Linked DNA regions of Pseudobacteriovorax antillogorgiicola. The main gene of each other region encodes a partner of the protein of the gene in region 2 in a complex. Links are inferred from orthologs where the notes say so. Each region holds a gene or a part of one and is shown on either strand. Other genes may lie near its edges. The genes, in order: trxB and trxA.

Region 1 (7,801 bases), on a different replicon or contig from region 2:
AGCTACTATCACAAAGACTACTATCAAGGTAAAGCCCCAGATATATTTGTTTGCTATCGCAGTGGCTACTACTGGGGTTTTGACCCCAACGACAACTGTAAAATGTTGACGGAATCAGTTGATAAAAGAGGAGCGGAAGGATGCTTTGTGGAGAATACAATGATCCGCATGGCTGACGGATCCGATCGAGCCATACAAACCATTCGTCCAGGAGACCTCGCCTGGAATCCGCGGCTGAACCAAGCGCAGAAGATCAGCCGAGTTACAAAGGGTCCTGAACATGATAAAATTTATGTGATTCAAACGGCACAGGGAACAGTTAGCGTGACTCGCACTCATCCCTTTGTCAGTACTCGTGGAATTGTCAAAGCTGAATTCCTGAAGGCTGGGGATATGCTACTGGGAGACGATTCCCTAGCGCTGATAGAAATCAAAGATATCGCTGTAATTGACTCACCGAGTCGTGGTCAGACCGTTTGGAACCTTGAACTGGAAGGAGCTTTCGAAGCAAGCCATCACGTGATCCTTGCTGACGGTGTTCCTAGTGGTGACTTATTCCTCCAGAACCAAAACTGGGATCAAGCACCCTATGAATCGCTGTCTCAATGGTTGGCCGAGTAGGAGATAGGTATCATGAAAAGCAAACATCTGATCATTGTAATTGGCTTAGCTGGGGTCGTCTTTTGGTTTGCAACAAGAACACCTGACTTCGATGAAGCACCAACCTTACGCTCCAAGCCAAAATCCGAAACGGTGGTGATGCCAAAGAATCAGCAGGTGCAAGAGGAACTTAAGAAATCTTCGCTCGCTGGTAAAAAGCTTCGGCTTCAGCATGCCATCGGCTTAAGCCCAGTGGCAAAAACAAAATCTGGCAAGTGGCACTTCGATGTGCGTTTGCAGTCGATGAATAATCAGTGCCGGACTGGTGACTTCGATATCATAAGCAATGACCTCAAGCTGGTTCGTGGCCAAAAGCTTTTTCTAACTGTTGAAAGTTTAGCCGACAACAGTATCCTTTATCAGGAACCATTGGATCTTAGCAAAACTCTAGGCACAGGATTCAACCGATCGATCACGATCCCAGCGATCAAGAATGAGGCTCAATACATGGGTGTTTTTATATGCAGCAAGCGAGATGATAAACAGCCGTGCTTGAAACAGAAAATCGTTAATGTTAACAAAATCGATGCCTTGCAAAAGAAAGCAATCCTTGCGAAGAAAGCCTATCCTCGTTCTGGCAAGGTCTTCTTTTTTCAATTTCTCACTGCCTTCGACGGTCAACTTTCTATATTTGACATGGGCAATAGGCTTGAAAGCCACTTTCGCAGAATGGAAAAGGCCTTTCGCAAGCTCGATCCCAGCGGAGACTATAGGCGCCCGTTCCATAAGGCCAAGTTTTTAACTCAAAGCATCGGTTCGATGAAACCTATGGTCCTTCAAAAGCAAATCACCTTTTTCATACCGAAGCAGTCCAATTCTTGTGTGGCTGAGCAAAGGTTCTCTCGATGATCCCGAGTCTTTCAAGGTCTGATGGTTTCTCTATGACTGCCTTGATGGTAGCCATGGCGCTACTTGGCGTCATCATCGTAATGTTGACCCGATCTCAGGTGCAGCAGAACAAAGCCAAAGACAGTATTAGCCAGAGCCAAAGCTACAAAAATCTAGATAGTGCTTTGAACACTGAAATTCGCACCCTACTGCAATCCCTAGACGGCAGTCGCTGCATCGCGAATTCCGATCTATCCCTTGCAATAGAGGTTCAAAACTCTCAGATAAACTTGCGCCATCAAACAAGCGTTTTGAAGACGGGCAAGGATGCAGAAGGCAACAAACGACTAGAAAAGACCCTAGCCTCCCACAGTGGGCTCAAAGCTATTCAAACCCGTTGCTCAAGACCAAAATTCATAGGCAATTCTCAAGTTGGAAATGCATCTCAGAATCATAGCTATTTCTGCCTTGAGCTAGACCCAAGTCAACTTACGGGGCAAAGCGTCCTGGGGCGCGCGGAATATGGTTTGGTAGAGATAAGTCTGGTGTTTAAAGATCTGCTCACACTCCAAGCAGCATCCTGCCAAGCCTTTGGCGAGAGCAATACTGCGGGAGCCCAAGTCGCCTATTCCATTCACTGGCTACGGCCAGAAAAGGATAAGTTTCTTGTTAGCTCCCACCATGAAACGTTTTTCACGAAAAAATAAAGTCTGAATCCCAAACGACAATAGCGCTCTAGGCTCCATCCGCCAATTCGCGAAGGTAAGTAAAGGTGTAGATTCCTGTTGTGTGGCCATCGTCGAATTGGATATTCAACGCGTAGCGACCCACAGATTGGATCATGAGAGGCCTCAGAGTCTCTGGAACATCTTCCGGTTTCAACTTGGGCTCATGAGTCCATTCATCGATACATAGTGCACACGGGCACTTACGCCTTAAAACCACGACATCAAAGATGTCCTTCCGATCATCTGTCCAAATGATGCCGAGCTGCCGATCGTTTTCCTGCCAGATTTTTTTCACTTGTATATAGTTTTGCATCGGCTACTCCCACTCCAGCTTGAAGTGACTTAACGCACCTTCAGATTGGGAAGACACGATCGACTGCTGAGCTGCGACCTGACCCGCCGCATCTAAATAGGCTTTGGCAGCGATAGAGTCTGGTGACGAAATCACAAGGGGCTTACCATCATCAGAATCCGCAGCAACCTTAGGTTCAATAGGGATTTCACCTATCATGGGCAGGCCATGTTCCTTAGCTACGCGTCGACCACCACCTTCTCTAAAGATGTAGTGCTTTTTTTCACAGCCATCACAGATAAAGTAACTCATGGTTTCCACAACTCCCAAAACAGGCACCTTGAGAGTGTCGAACATGGAAATCGCTTTTCGGACGTCGATTAAAGCAACTTCTTGAGGAGTTGTTACTACCACCGCTCCCGTAATCGGAGCTATTTGGGAAAGGGTCAGCTGGATATCGCCAGTTCCAGGGGGATAATCTATCAACAAGTAGTCCAGCTCTCCCCAATCAATCTGCGTGAGAAACTGACGAATGATTTGAGCTACCATGGGACCGCGTAACATTTGAGCCTGCTTCGCTTCGGTAAACATCCCTACCGAAATGATCTTCACGCCTCCGAACTGAGGCGGTACAATCAACTGGCCTCGCGTTTCTTCGGGCTTGCCCACCTTCGTCATTTGCATCATGGATGGTCCATAGATATCAGCATCGAGAATGCCAACTTTGGAGCCAGCCTGGGCCAAACCATAAGCTAAGTTCACGGTACTGGTGGACTTGCCGACACCACCTTTACCACTAGCAACAGCGATAATGCTTTTAACACCACCGAGAGCCTCTTTCACTAAATCGGGAATGGTGTCACGGCGCTTTGGTGTTTGTGCAGTCATCTCAATATGAGCTTCGTCGACTCCCTCAAGAGCTTCCACAACTTCGCGACACTGGGCCTGAAGCTGCTCTTTGACCGGACAGGCGGGAGTGGTCAACTCCACAACCACATGAACCTTTTTGCCTTTGATATCGACCTTTTTGACAAAGCCGAGACTGACGATATCGCGATGTAAGTCAGGATCTTGCACGGCCTTCAAGGCCTCGCGCACCGCATCTTCCGAAATACCGCCTTTAAAACGATCGAATATACCCATCAAATCTCCTTACGCATCAAGCGCTTCCACATAGTGCTGGGCTTGGATTGCAGCCTGGCAGCCCATTCCAGCGGCGGTGATCGCCTGCTTGAAGTTCGGATCAGCGATGTCACCAGCTGCAAAAACTCCGGGAGTCTTAGTTTTCGTAAAATCCTTCACCACAATGTAGCCGTGATCATCAACATCCACGTAATCACTGAAAAGCTCCGAGTTTGGATTGTGGCCGATCGCATAGAAAAGCCCATCAAGCTCGATGTCTTCGGTTTCGCCAGTTTCCGCATGCTTGATACGAACGCCGGTAAGGCCACTATCATCGGATAGAGTTTCCAGGGTTTCATAAGGCACTTTGAAAGTGATCTTAGGATCGTTTTGAGCCTTCTTTAACATGATCGGCGATGCTCGGAACACATCACGTCGATGAATCAAAATCACTTCAGAGCAAAGCTTCGCCAGGTAGGTCGCTTCTTCCATTGCGGAGTCACCACCACCAACAACAGCTACTTTCTTATTCCGATAGAAAAAGCCATCACAGGTAGCACAGGTAGAAAGACCGCGACCCATGAGTTGCGCTTCACCTTCGAGACCAAGAGTTCGCGCTGTGGCTCCCGTACAGATAATAACCGACTTTGCATGAATCTCATCATCACCAGCCCAGAGCTTCTTCACTGGTCCGTCAAGCTCCACTCTAGTGATGGAGTCGTAGATGATTTTAGTGCCAAAACGCTCTGCTTGAGCTGTCATATCTTGCATGAGCTTGGGGCCCATGATTCCATTTTCGAAACCTGGGAAATTCTCCACATCAGTGGTGATGGTCAACTGGCCGCCGTGTTGAATTCCGGCATAGATAACAGGCTTTAGATTAGCCCGTGCTGCATAAATCGCCGCTGTCAATCCAGCAGGCCCTGTCCCAACGATGACAACATCATGTATCTCTTGACTCATTTCTAACTCCTTATGGCTCTCTGACCCACCCTTTTGAACAGGGCTGAGCATGGGGTATTTTATAGGGTAAACTATAAGAATTTTTGTAATTTATTGGGAGGCGTTCCAAGTTTGATGATTGTTCTTGCCTCCGACCAGCCACCTTACCAGCAAAGCTTCGAGATGTCATGATCGGAGCTGCGGACGCAGGCAGCAGAAGGCCCATATCACAAGGGTTTGCCTTGCTCCATCGCGCTCAGCATCAACGGCAGACTTACATCGTAGCGGTAGGACGTTCCGGAATGGTTGTCATCAAACTCAAAGTAATGATGGCTGATGCCGTTTTGTGAAAGTTTGTCTGTAAACTGCCGAGCCCCGTAGTGCAAATTGTACTGGTCTCTATTGCCACATTCAATATAAAGGCAGGCTAGTTGCCGTAAAGCATCCTGATGATCGCTCTTTTCGATCAGATGAACAGGATCATGCCCGAGCCATTGCTGCCAGACCTGCTCATCCACAACCCCAGTTCGAAGATCGATTGGAATTTGGAAGCCGTCGGGATTGTGAAGATCTGGGCTGTAGGTGGCAGACATTCCGAGCAGCATCAGAAGATGCACATCTCGACCAGACACCTTCACCGCCTGGCGGCATTCGTCAATGTAAGCCTGAATATCACCGTTGTAGCGCTTGAGGCCATTGCATAGATCAATCAGATCACGGCGATATACAGCGTCAAAGCCCATATCTCCACTATGGCAAGCCACCGATGCAAAGGTTCCAGGATAGGCCATGGCTAAACGCAAAGCTCCAAACCCTCCTGACGATCTGCCGAACACACCACGATAAGCAGCACCAGGCTGCACGGGGAAGTTTTCTTCCACGAAGGGAATCAGCTCGTGAACAAGGTGGTCACCATGTGGTCCTAAAAAGTCCGAATTGATGTATTGACTCCCTCCAAAGCTCGTATAAAGATCGGGACTCACAACGATGCACGGGGGAATTTGCCCTTGGTCAATCAATCGGGTGAGTCGATCAAAAAGTGACTCTTTGAAGGGTTGCCAATCAAACTGGCTTCGCCCCGCGTTGGTCCAGGGAGCTAAGCAATAGAGAACTGGAAAGCGCCGGCTTTTGTCATGAGCCGCCTGAGGCATATAGATGGTCAGGGGCCTGATGTGGTCTTCACCGGCGCGATTGTGCTTCAAAAGAGAGCTTTCTATATGAAGCTTCTCGATCCACGGCTGGTTCTCCGGGGCTGGTATGATCGTTTTCATCAGATGACTCCTATCGCTCCTGCAAGCAGCGTTGTGACAATGCTTTGAAGCAGCTATATTAGACTGGTTATCGATTTTAGAACAAGAAGGACTTTTTCATGGATTTTTCATTCGCCACCCGGGTTCTCAACCAGATGCTTGCCCTGATCATAGCACTGATCGTGAGTGAAGTGGCTCAGGCGTACATGGCAAAAAAACAGGGTGACGATACTGCGGAACGAGAAGGGCGCCTCACCCTGAACCCAATCCCTCATCTAGACCCAGTTGGGACCATTCTATTCCCTCTTATTGGCTCAATGCTTGGTGGCTTCATTTTTGGCTGGGCTAAACCAATCCCTGTGAACACCCGCAACCTAGTAGACCCTAAATGGAGTCCAGTAAAAATCGCTGCATCAGGACCGATCGCCATGCTGCTCTTGTCAACCCTCGCCCTTGGCGGACAGTTAGCAATTGGCAATGTTGCCGAAGGAAGCCCATTGATCGCCTTTAGCCGGCTCTTTGAAAATATGGTCTTTCTTTCGGCGTTTTTGGCACTATTTCATCTCCTACCAATCTACCCACTGGCCGGAGGAGTCTTGCTTTCGACACTCTTGCCGTATGATATGAGGCAGAAATACGAATCCATTGTGATTCCCTACGGCTTTTTTATCATTATCGGCCTGATGTTAGTAGGCGCATTCCGCATTCTCGCAGTTGGCGCTCAGTTCTGGATTGGCATTTCATACATGCTCTTAAATCCATTATTCGCCTAATACCAGGGGGCTCTAAGCCCCTACAATCCAATTCACCGTAAGAAAATCGAGAATCAAAATACCTAGCACAACAATCCCTGCTAGCAAGTCATCTAGTAAGGTACCGAAAGGACCATAAACTCCACGATCAACCCAGCCGATAAACAAGGGCTTCGTGATATCGAAGAGTCGAAACAGAGCAAATCCCACCAGCCATAGTTCCCACGATGGTGCGAAGAATGCGATCGGAATCGCCTGACCTGCCACCTCATCAATAACTATGCTCTTGTCGTCATGAGCATCCCAGAGGGTTTCTGTTTTTTTAATGACCCAGTAGGAAAAAATCGAAAAAACAAACAGCAGGCTGGTAACCACAAACCAAAATGGAATATTTCCTATGCTATGGCGAGCCAGATAGTAAATGCCACTGCCCAAAGCCAAACCCGGCAGAGATCCCCACGTTCCTGGTGCTTTTGGCATCTGACCTAAGGGGTAACACGTTGCCAAAAACGTAAAGGTATTCATGGGCTTTTTGCTCATCCATGAGTCTCCTGTACCAGCTCCAGCAAGATGCCCCCCGTTGCCCTTGGATGAACGAAGGCAATGCGGGTTTTATGGGCACCGCCTCGTGGAACTTCATCGATCATCTGGATCTGGTGCTCCTTCATTTTTGCAATCGCAAGCTCAATATCGTCGACTTGCAAGGCTAGGTGATGGATACCTCCCCCTCGGATTTCGAGGTATTTCTTGATCGGCCCGTCTTGGCCCTCCTCGTTCTCCAAAATCTCAAGGCGACTGTCGCTAGTAGCGGCTCCATTAGCCGAACCGAACATCATCGTATTGGTTTTCTGTTCCTTGACCAATTCATCTCCATGCCAAGGCAGATCCAAAACCTCTTTAAAGAACCAAGCTGCTCGCCCTGGATCTTTCGCTGCAATACCAATATGGCTTATGCCAAGTATCTTCATGTGCCAATCCAATGTCATTATTTCCCCGACTCGCGCTATTATAGGGACGTGAAAAATTTTTTGCGAAGGGGTTTTCATGGATCACAAGAAACTAGAGCAGATGCTGATCGGGCTTCATCACAAAAACTATCGACTCTATAAGGAGATCAAGGGGGAGACCCTGTTCCCAAACTTTCGCTTGATAGTTGATCATGTGCAAGGGGACCCCTTTGCTGCTCCTAGTAAGATGCGAATTTTTCTTGATCCTAGCACCCACCAG
Region 2 (7,703 bases):
CCCTCTCGCTGAGAGGCTTGACTTATCACAAGCCAAAGACCTTATTTCTTCCTTGGGGTGCCTATACTCACTATAGGCACCCTTTTCCTATCGGCCTTCATTTATACTAGCAGTATCAGAAGCCATTTAGCAGGACCCACGTGAAGTCTTCAGCGCAAAAGATTCGTAATCGAATGCAGGTCATGATCGTTGCCCTAGTCCTTTCCATCGTTGGGGTAATGGTTTCACGATTTACATACAATTACATTGTCGATATCGCTAAACAAGACTTCGTCTCCGATACCGCTGTCGTCAAAGAAACTCTCTCTACAGTTACCGAACGACTTGTCACTACGACAAGGGGCTTACAGCGATTCATCACCCTACTTCCTGAGCTCAATCCCAAAAACTTTTCTCAGGTGACTGATGATGTGGTTTCCAACTACCCATTTGTGTTTTCGATTACCTACTACGCTAAAGTCGATCAGAGCGAGCGTCGGGACTATGAAATCCGAATTTCGGATCTCTACGATGACAACCAAGGGTTTGTTGCTACATCTTCTGACGACAGCAGTGAAATCGTTTCAGCTGAAACAAGTGATGAGTACTTAGTCACCTACCTTTCCGATTCCATGCACCGAGACTCCGTATACTTTGGCTGGGATTTACTCTCAGACAAGAGCCAACGCCCCATCGTAGAAAACGTACTCCAAAATCAAAAAGCAGAGGTTTCCAACCCGTTCCTGATGGAAAATGGCGACACGGCGGTGGATGTTTATCTACCCATACTTAAACCAAGCTCGCCACCTCAGATTCGCGGAATTCTTGGTATCACAGTATTGATCCCGCAACTGCTTGGCAGCGATGATCTTCGCAAGAACTTCACCACAACCGTACATGTGCCACTGTGGGGCCAAGCCGAGAAGCAAAACATCTTCCGATCCCTAGATCGTTCCCCAGAGGGAATTCGACAAGTTGATATGGCTGTCAGTGATGTTGAAGTTCCGATTTTCGATCATGGCGTTCTCTTTCACTTTGAAAAAGACATCTACTTCAGCAACCTCAACTACTCTCTACTCATCCTCGTCGTTCTAGGCAGCATCCTTTTTGTAGTTCTCGGCATCTATTTAACGATTACCAATCAGCGTCTAAAACATAGCTTGCTTAAGATCGAGGCTATTAATGAAGGCCTAGAGCAAACGGTTCAAGAACGCACCAAAGACCTAAAAGCAGCTCACCTTGAAATCGAAGAAATGCTTGATAATCTCGACGGCGCGGTCCTTGTCATTCAAGACGATCACACCATCGCCAATCGCTACTCAAAAGCCAGTGAGTCGATTCTAAACATTGATAAACTTGGGGGTAAGTCGATCTTTGAAACCCTTTTCAAAGACATGACAAAAGAGAATGAAGGCCACTCCAAGCACCTTTTCACCTTGGAAAACATCATCGGTGCAGACAGCTTCCAGTTCACAATCTCTCAATACGATCTCAAGTCTGAAATTAGCTTTAAGAAAGTCGTAGATGGAGTCGAACAAGAAAGGATTTTCAATATCCGCTATGCTCCACTATTAGATGACCAAGGCACTATACGTCGCATGTTATTGGTTGTGACTGATGTCACTGATCTATTGAATCTACAGCGAGACTTGGAGCAGCAGCAAAAAGCCGCCGGGGCCAGAACTGAAGCGATTCAAGAGATGCTATCCGCACCTCGCCAAGTTTTAGATTCATTTATGGTTGAGTCGGAGCAAAGATCCCTAGAAATATTAGCCATCTCACCTGACGATTCCAGCTATCAGGATCGTAACAAGTGGATTCCGATCTTTAGAGAACTTCATACGATGAAGGGTGGAGCACGATTCGCAAAACTTAACGTCATATCTGGGCACATTCACCAGATTGAAAGTGATCATGAGGCGTTGAACGATCCCCAAACGACCATTGACAAGCCGGCTGTTGAAAGATTTTGCCAGGACTTTGAAGAATTCCATAAGGTTTTCCTTGTTTACCTTAACCTCTATCGTGAGATCTTCTCGTCACAAGATCAATCCAACCAGTCATTGAATTCTGTCCTGCGATGGCTACGTTCTGGTCGTGAACCTGAATCAGTCGCAGACGCTCTAGAAGCGATGCAGGCTGGGGAGTTCTTCAGCTTCGATGAGCTTTATGCAAGCTTCGGCTCCATGGTCGACGATGTTGCTGGTGCGCTGAGCAAATCGGTTACCCTCAACCAGGAGCCACAATTCCTATTTTTACACCAATCTCTTGAAGCGCCACTTAGAGATTGCATGACTCATGCAATTCGAAACGCCCTCGATCATGGCTTGGAAACCTTTGAAGAAAGAGCATTGACGAATAAGCGTGGCATGGGCCAACTTTGGCATTCTTATGAAAGCTCAGACTCATCTATCACGCTAAAGCTCCATGACGATGGCCGTGGTATCAATACCAAGAAAGTTCTGAGCCTGGCTCAGGAAAAGGGCCTTGTAGACTCCGATGCAAATCTGAACGATTCTGAAATTCTTGAGTTATTGTTCCATTCAGGATTTTCTACCAAGCAGGAAGCCACTGACATTAGCGGCCGCGGCGTTGGCCTTGATGCTGTGAGAGCCAGCCTGGAAAAGTTCCATTGCCAAGTCTACTTGGAAAGTTCACCTGGTAAAGGAAGTGCTACCTGCATCAAGATTCCTATGAATCTTGTGTATAATAAGAATCATCTTCCACTACAAAAAATTTCATAAGGAACCATCATGAAGAAGTCTCTGTTAATGGCGGCCACAGCTGGCCTTGCATTGGGCGTTCAAAGTTTGGAGCCAGCTGAGGCAGCACCTCCAAAAAAAAAGAAAAGTGTTGAGTGCTTTGGAGTGAACTCTTGCAAAGGGAGTGGATCCTGCTCCGTAAATCAAGAGCAGATTGATGCAGCTCAAAAAACTTTCAAAGGTAAGTACAAGAAGTCTGCAACTTATGCTTGTAAGGGTAACAACGCTTGCGGTGCACCTCACCACCTAGCTTGGGTGAGTAAGCCGAAGAAAGAGTGCCTATCTGAGGGCGGCTTCTACTTTATGAAAACCGAGAGTGGCAAGCTCAAGGTTAAAGGCAAGAAAAAGAGCTAGATCATATGGGGAGCCCTAGCTCCCTCACTAACTCCCTAAGCTACCGCAATAATCAAGTTTTCCGACATGAAATACCCCATTCGCAGAATTGCGAAATTCTTTCCAAGCCGGCTAAATACCTAAAAACTCGTAAAAAAAGGAATCTGCCCTCAGATATTCCGACAGAAGTCTTGGAAGGAGGTTGAACGTGACAGAGAAAAAATTTTCTTTGGAAGAATCAATCTTGATTCAAAACTTGATTAAGAATATCGAGGAGGATGATCGCAGGATAGAGAAACAACAGAAAGCTTATATAGAGAAACCAGTGTTTAAAAACTAAGTTCCAGCCCCATCAGCCGATGGGGCCTCCATCACTTTAGAGTGATTCATCAATCATTTTCTGCAAGCTTTGCGGTGGTTGTGCACCAACAACAGAACTAGTGATTTCACCGTTCTTGAACATAGCTAGGTAAGGAATCGATCGTACACCATACTTGGCAGAGATTTCAGGATTCTCATCAACGTTTAGTTTAGCAATGGTCACTTTGCCTTGGTATTCTTCGGCAAGCTTTTCCAAAGCGGGACCAATCGAAACACAGGGGCCACACCAAGGAGCCCAGAAATCTACTAGTACAGGCTCATTGGCCTTCAATACCTTCTCTTCAAAATCTGCTTCGGAAACCGCTTTTGTATAAGTACCCATAATATTTGCCTTTAATCGATTTGTTCGTCATTGCACTTTATAAAAGTAATGCTCATCTTCCTGATGTCAAGGCCAGACTTTTAGTCTACCAGTTTTGGATCGAGAGCATCACGTAACGCATCGCCTATCACATTGAGGGCGTAAATAATGAGAAACATTGCCACTGTTACGCTCAATAGAGGCCACCAAATACCATTGACCAATTCACCACTTGCATCCTGGATCATGGTGCCCCAACTAGAGCCATCTTGAACTCCAACACCCAAGAAAGTCAGAATTACCTCTGACTTGATCGCATTGAGTGTGCTGAGAGATGCTGTGATAATAGCAAGATGAAAGATATTCGGCATGATGTGCTTAAACATGACTCGTCCATCTTTACCACCAAGTAAGTTGATCGCTAGGACATATTCACGGCTCTTATGTTTCATGACTTCACCACGCACCAATCGACAAAGCCCAACCCAACCCACGGCTCCCATGGCGACACAGATCGAGAAGACCCCTTTACCAAGTACATAGGAAATACCAATCACAAGAAGAATGTAGGGAATCGACGCTAGAACTGAATACGCCCAGACGATAAATGCATCCACCTTGCCGCCGTAGTATCCCGAGATCACGCCGAAGAGCAGGCCTAGAGGAATTGAAATCGCAGTCACCGAAATGCCGATGGTCATGGCAGTTTTAGTGCCTGTAAGTACCTTATATAGGATCGAACGACCAAAAATATCAGTGCCGAGTAGCTTGGCCCATGACAAAGACGGAGCCTCATAGGATTCACCAACCCGTTGCTGAAAGTCAGGCAGCAAGTTGAGATAACCCAAAATTGCAATCAGCAAGTAGAGTAGAGTCACTGCAAAGCACAGGACTACAAACTTCTTCTTCATAAGTTTCTTGATGGCCCGCTGCCCTAGGCTTTCACCAACTCGGTGGCTTGCCTCTTCTGCGGCTTCAAGGTTGCTTGAAATGCTAGCTGTCTCGCTCATCCGTCTCTCTTAGTTAAGTTGTACCCGAGGATCTACATAGGCATAAAGAATATCTGTGACTAGATTGAATAGGGAGTATCCAATAGCAATCAGCACTGTTAAGCCCTTGATCACTGGGAAGTCACCGTTATTAATAGCTGTGATAATAATGTCCCCAATTCCTGGAATGGAAAAGAACCGCTCCATAAGGAAAGCTCCAAGAAGCAAGAAAGGAATACCTATCACAGTATAGGTGATAATAGGAATCATAGCGTTTTTCATCACATGCTTGAAGAGAATGCGATAGGGGGTACAGCCCTTTGCAAAGGCTGTGCGGACATAATCGGCCTTAGTCTCGTCCAAGAAAAAGGTTCGATACATCCGAATATCAGGGCCTGCACTGACAACCATAATGACCAACCACGGCAATAGGAGATACGGGACCGCTCCAAAACCAGGTTCGTAGCCATTAATGGGAAACAAATCCCATTGATATGCCAGAATATACTGGAAGGCTAGGATATACACCAAGTAGGAGATACTCATAGCCCCCACAAATAAGAATGTCGAATAGCGATCAATCCACGACCCTCGATAGAAGGCGATCAAGATCGCAATCGACACGTTAATCAGCACCCCCATAAAATACGGAGGCGCTGTAAGCGACAGAGACACCATTGCTCCGTCGGCAAACATGCTACTGAGCTTGTCACCCGTGCTGAATGATCTGCCAAAATCAAACGTCACAATTTGCTTCAAGAAGATTCCGTACTGTACATACAGAGGCTTATCTAGATTCCATTCAGCGCGTAGCTGCTGAATCGCTTCTTCGCTGGCATGATTGCCAAGCTTAACGCGCACGGGATCTTCACCCACAGTTGTAAATAGTACGAATACGAGAACCGAAACCCCCAGCAAGATCGGGATCATCTGGAGTAGGCGTCTGATAATATAAGTCAGCATGGCGAGAACAACCTCTTACTTTAGATTCAAATACTTGTAAGGAAACTCAACCATCATGTTACGTTTCATATTCGCAACATTTGGCTGATACAAACCGAATGACAGAGGATTGAAAACCAAAAGTACAGGAACTTCCTCTTTGATAATGTCATTCATTTGTTTGAATAACTCAAAACGCTCTGGCCCATTAGGCATAAAGCGAGACTTTTCGTAAAGGGCATCGTACTTAGGGTTATTGAAGTTGCCATCGTTCGGTCCTGGCGCCTTATTCTTGCTATAAAGCAGCTGGTAGAAGTTTTCAGCATCAGGATAATCTGCGCCCCAGCCAGCATCGGCAATCTGGAAGTTGCCAGACTCAGTACGCTTCAGGAAGTTCGAGAAGGTTTGGAAATTACCGTTCACCTTGATACCAATCTTAGCCCAGTCAGCTCTAAAGTATTCGAACTGCTGTCGCGAGTCCTTGTTTGTAGAGCGGTACTCAACAGTAATGGGTGGTAGACCCTTACCTTCAGGGTAGCCAGCTTCTTTTAGCTTCTGTTTCGCCAACTCAAGGTTTTGCTTATACCAGGTGGCTCCGGTGACTTTTTCGCTGCCGTTGATTGTGACAGGCACGATGCTATTGACGGTAAGTCCGCGACCATTATGCATCAGGTCGATAAACCCTTCAGGATTCATGGCAAGAGCAATCGCTTGTCTAAGGGCCTTGTTGCTACCAACAAGCTTATCTTCCATATTAAACTTCATATAGAAGGTAGAGACATAGGGTTCAGTATACATTTTGAACTTTTTATCCCACTCTCCTGTGAGATGGAATTTGCCGTCCTTATCTTTATAAGCCATGTTGCTAAACTCATCTTTGTTCATAGCAATCCAATGTAACTGGCCTTTTTTGAACTTGAGCATAGCAGGCTGGGTTTCTTCGATAAGCGGCAGGTGGACCTCATCGATAAGAGGCAGTTGCTTGCCAGCATCAGCCAAGAGGCCAGCTTCCTTGTCCCCTGGATCTCCCTCTGTGGGGTAACGACCATGGTAGCGAGGGTGCTTCACAAGCACATGCTTGCCACGACGAGAGTAGGTTTTCATATAGAAGGGACCTGTTCCCACTGGATTCTTGGGGAAGTCCTGACCATATTTTTCTACCGCTTCTTTCGGAACGATAGATAAGCCACCAAATGCGAATGGATAGAGAGCGAGTGGATTGTCGAAGGTAAACTTCACAGAAACAGTAAAGTCATCGACCTTTTTAACTCCAGCAATATCGAGCTTGCTGTAGTCGGTTTTATCTCCAGCTTTACGAGTCGCTTCGCGGAACTCATCCATGCCTTCCACATAACCCTCGATCAGCACGTAGCTCAGGGTATTAACATTGGCGTCTGCAAAGCGCTTGATGGAATAAATCACATCGTCGGCTTTCATTTGGCGGCCTTTGCCCCCTGGGAAAGCTTCGTTATCGTGAAAGTAAACATCATTCCGCAACTTGAATAGGTACGTGACACCATCCTTCTGCTTAACCGGCATTTCGGTGAGCAGGTTAGGCTCCATCTGATAAGGTCTTTTTAGGTACGAGTACTTAAGTAAGGCGTCATAGAGATTTTGCACCATCTGATGAGACGCTTGATCGAATTGCTGCATCGGATCAAGTGATCGCTCTGCCGATGTGCGAAGATGATAGAGAATCTTGCGACCATCTTCCGATTTGGTCGTTGCTGTTTCCTTCTTTGTACAAGCAGCTACACCAATGACTGCTGCTAGTGCGAGAGCTAATTGTCCTCTTAAAAACCTCATCCTTGGTCTGCCTCCTCTTTAATTTTTTCAGCAAAATGACAAGCCACTTGATGGTCGTCGTTACCTGCTACTTTTGTGAGTCTAGGTAATTCGTTGATACATCGATCCGTAACGTATTTACATCTGGTATGAAAAGGACAACCAGAAGGCGGGTTTGTAGGACTTGGCACCTCCCCTTCCAAGATCTCAGAGTGTTGAATGCGATCTGGA

The links.
Region 1: the proteins of trxA (region 2) and trxB are in contact, whole or in part, in a crystal structure (PDB 1F6M), measured with the Escherichia coli proteins. The link is inferred for Pseudobacteriovorax antillogorgiicola from one-to-one orthologs.

What each region holds. Positions count from the first base shown.
Region 1 is NZ_FWZT01000023.1:6,713-14,513, forward strand. Bases 2,628-5,407 are described here. They hold trxB (thioredoxin-disulfide reductase), read right to left. Parts: upstream 4,594-5,407; coding sequence 3,661-4,593; downstream 2,628-3,660. Other genes in these bases: B9N89_RS24175 (Mrp/NBP35 family ATP-binding protein), read right to left, coding at 2,628-3,651; B9N89_RS24185 (alpha/beta hydrolase), read right to left, coding at 4,800-5,407. In the rest of the region: B9N89_RS24155 (Hint domain-containing protein), read left to right, coding at 1-621; B9N89_RS24160 (hypothetical protein), read left to right, coding at 634-1,509; B9N89_RS24165 (hypothetical protein), read left to right, coding at 1,542-2,195; B9N89_RS24170 (DUF971 domain-containing protein), read right to left, coding at 2,224-2,529; more of B9N89_RS24175, read right to left, coding at 2,533-2,627; more of B9N89_RS24185, read right to left, coding at 5,408-5,843; B9N89_RS24190 (site-2 protease family protein), read left to right, coding at 5,942-6,595; B9N89_RS24195 (phosphatidylglycerophosphatase A family protein), read right to left, coding at 6,608-7,114; B9N89_RS24200 (VOC family protein), read right to left, coding at 7,111-7,542; B9N89_RS24205 (ABC-ATPase domain-containing protein), read left to right, coding at 7,619-7,801.
Region 2 is NZ_FWZT01000027.1:8,717-16,419, forward strand. Bases 2,115-4,796 are described here. They hold trxA (thioredoxin), read right to left. Parts: upstream 3,778-4,796; coding sequence 3,451-3,777; downstream 2,115-3,450. Other genes in these bases: B9N89_RS26210 (CHASE domain-containing protein), read left to right, coding at 2,115-2,723; B9N89_RS26215 (hypothetical protein), read left to right, coding at 2,733-3,095; B9N89_RS32195 (hypothetical protein), read left to right, coding at 3,283-3,414; B9N89_RS26225 (ABC transporter permease), read right to left, coding at 3,858-4,766; B9N89_RS26230 (ABC transporter permease), read right to left, coding at 4,776-4,796. Outside these bases: more of B9N89_RS26210, read left to right, coding at 141-2,114; more of B9N89_RS26230, read right to left, coding at 4,797-5,708; B9N89_RS26235 (ABC transporter substrate-binding protein), read right to left, coding at 5,724-7,493; B9N89_RS26240 (ABC transporter ATP-binding protein), read right to left, coding at 7,490-7,703. UniProt on the Escherichia coli protein: Participates in various redox reactions through the reversible oxidation of its active center dithiol to a disulfide and catalyzes dithiol-disulfide exchange reactions.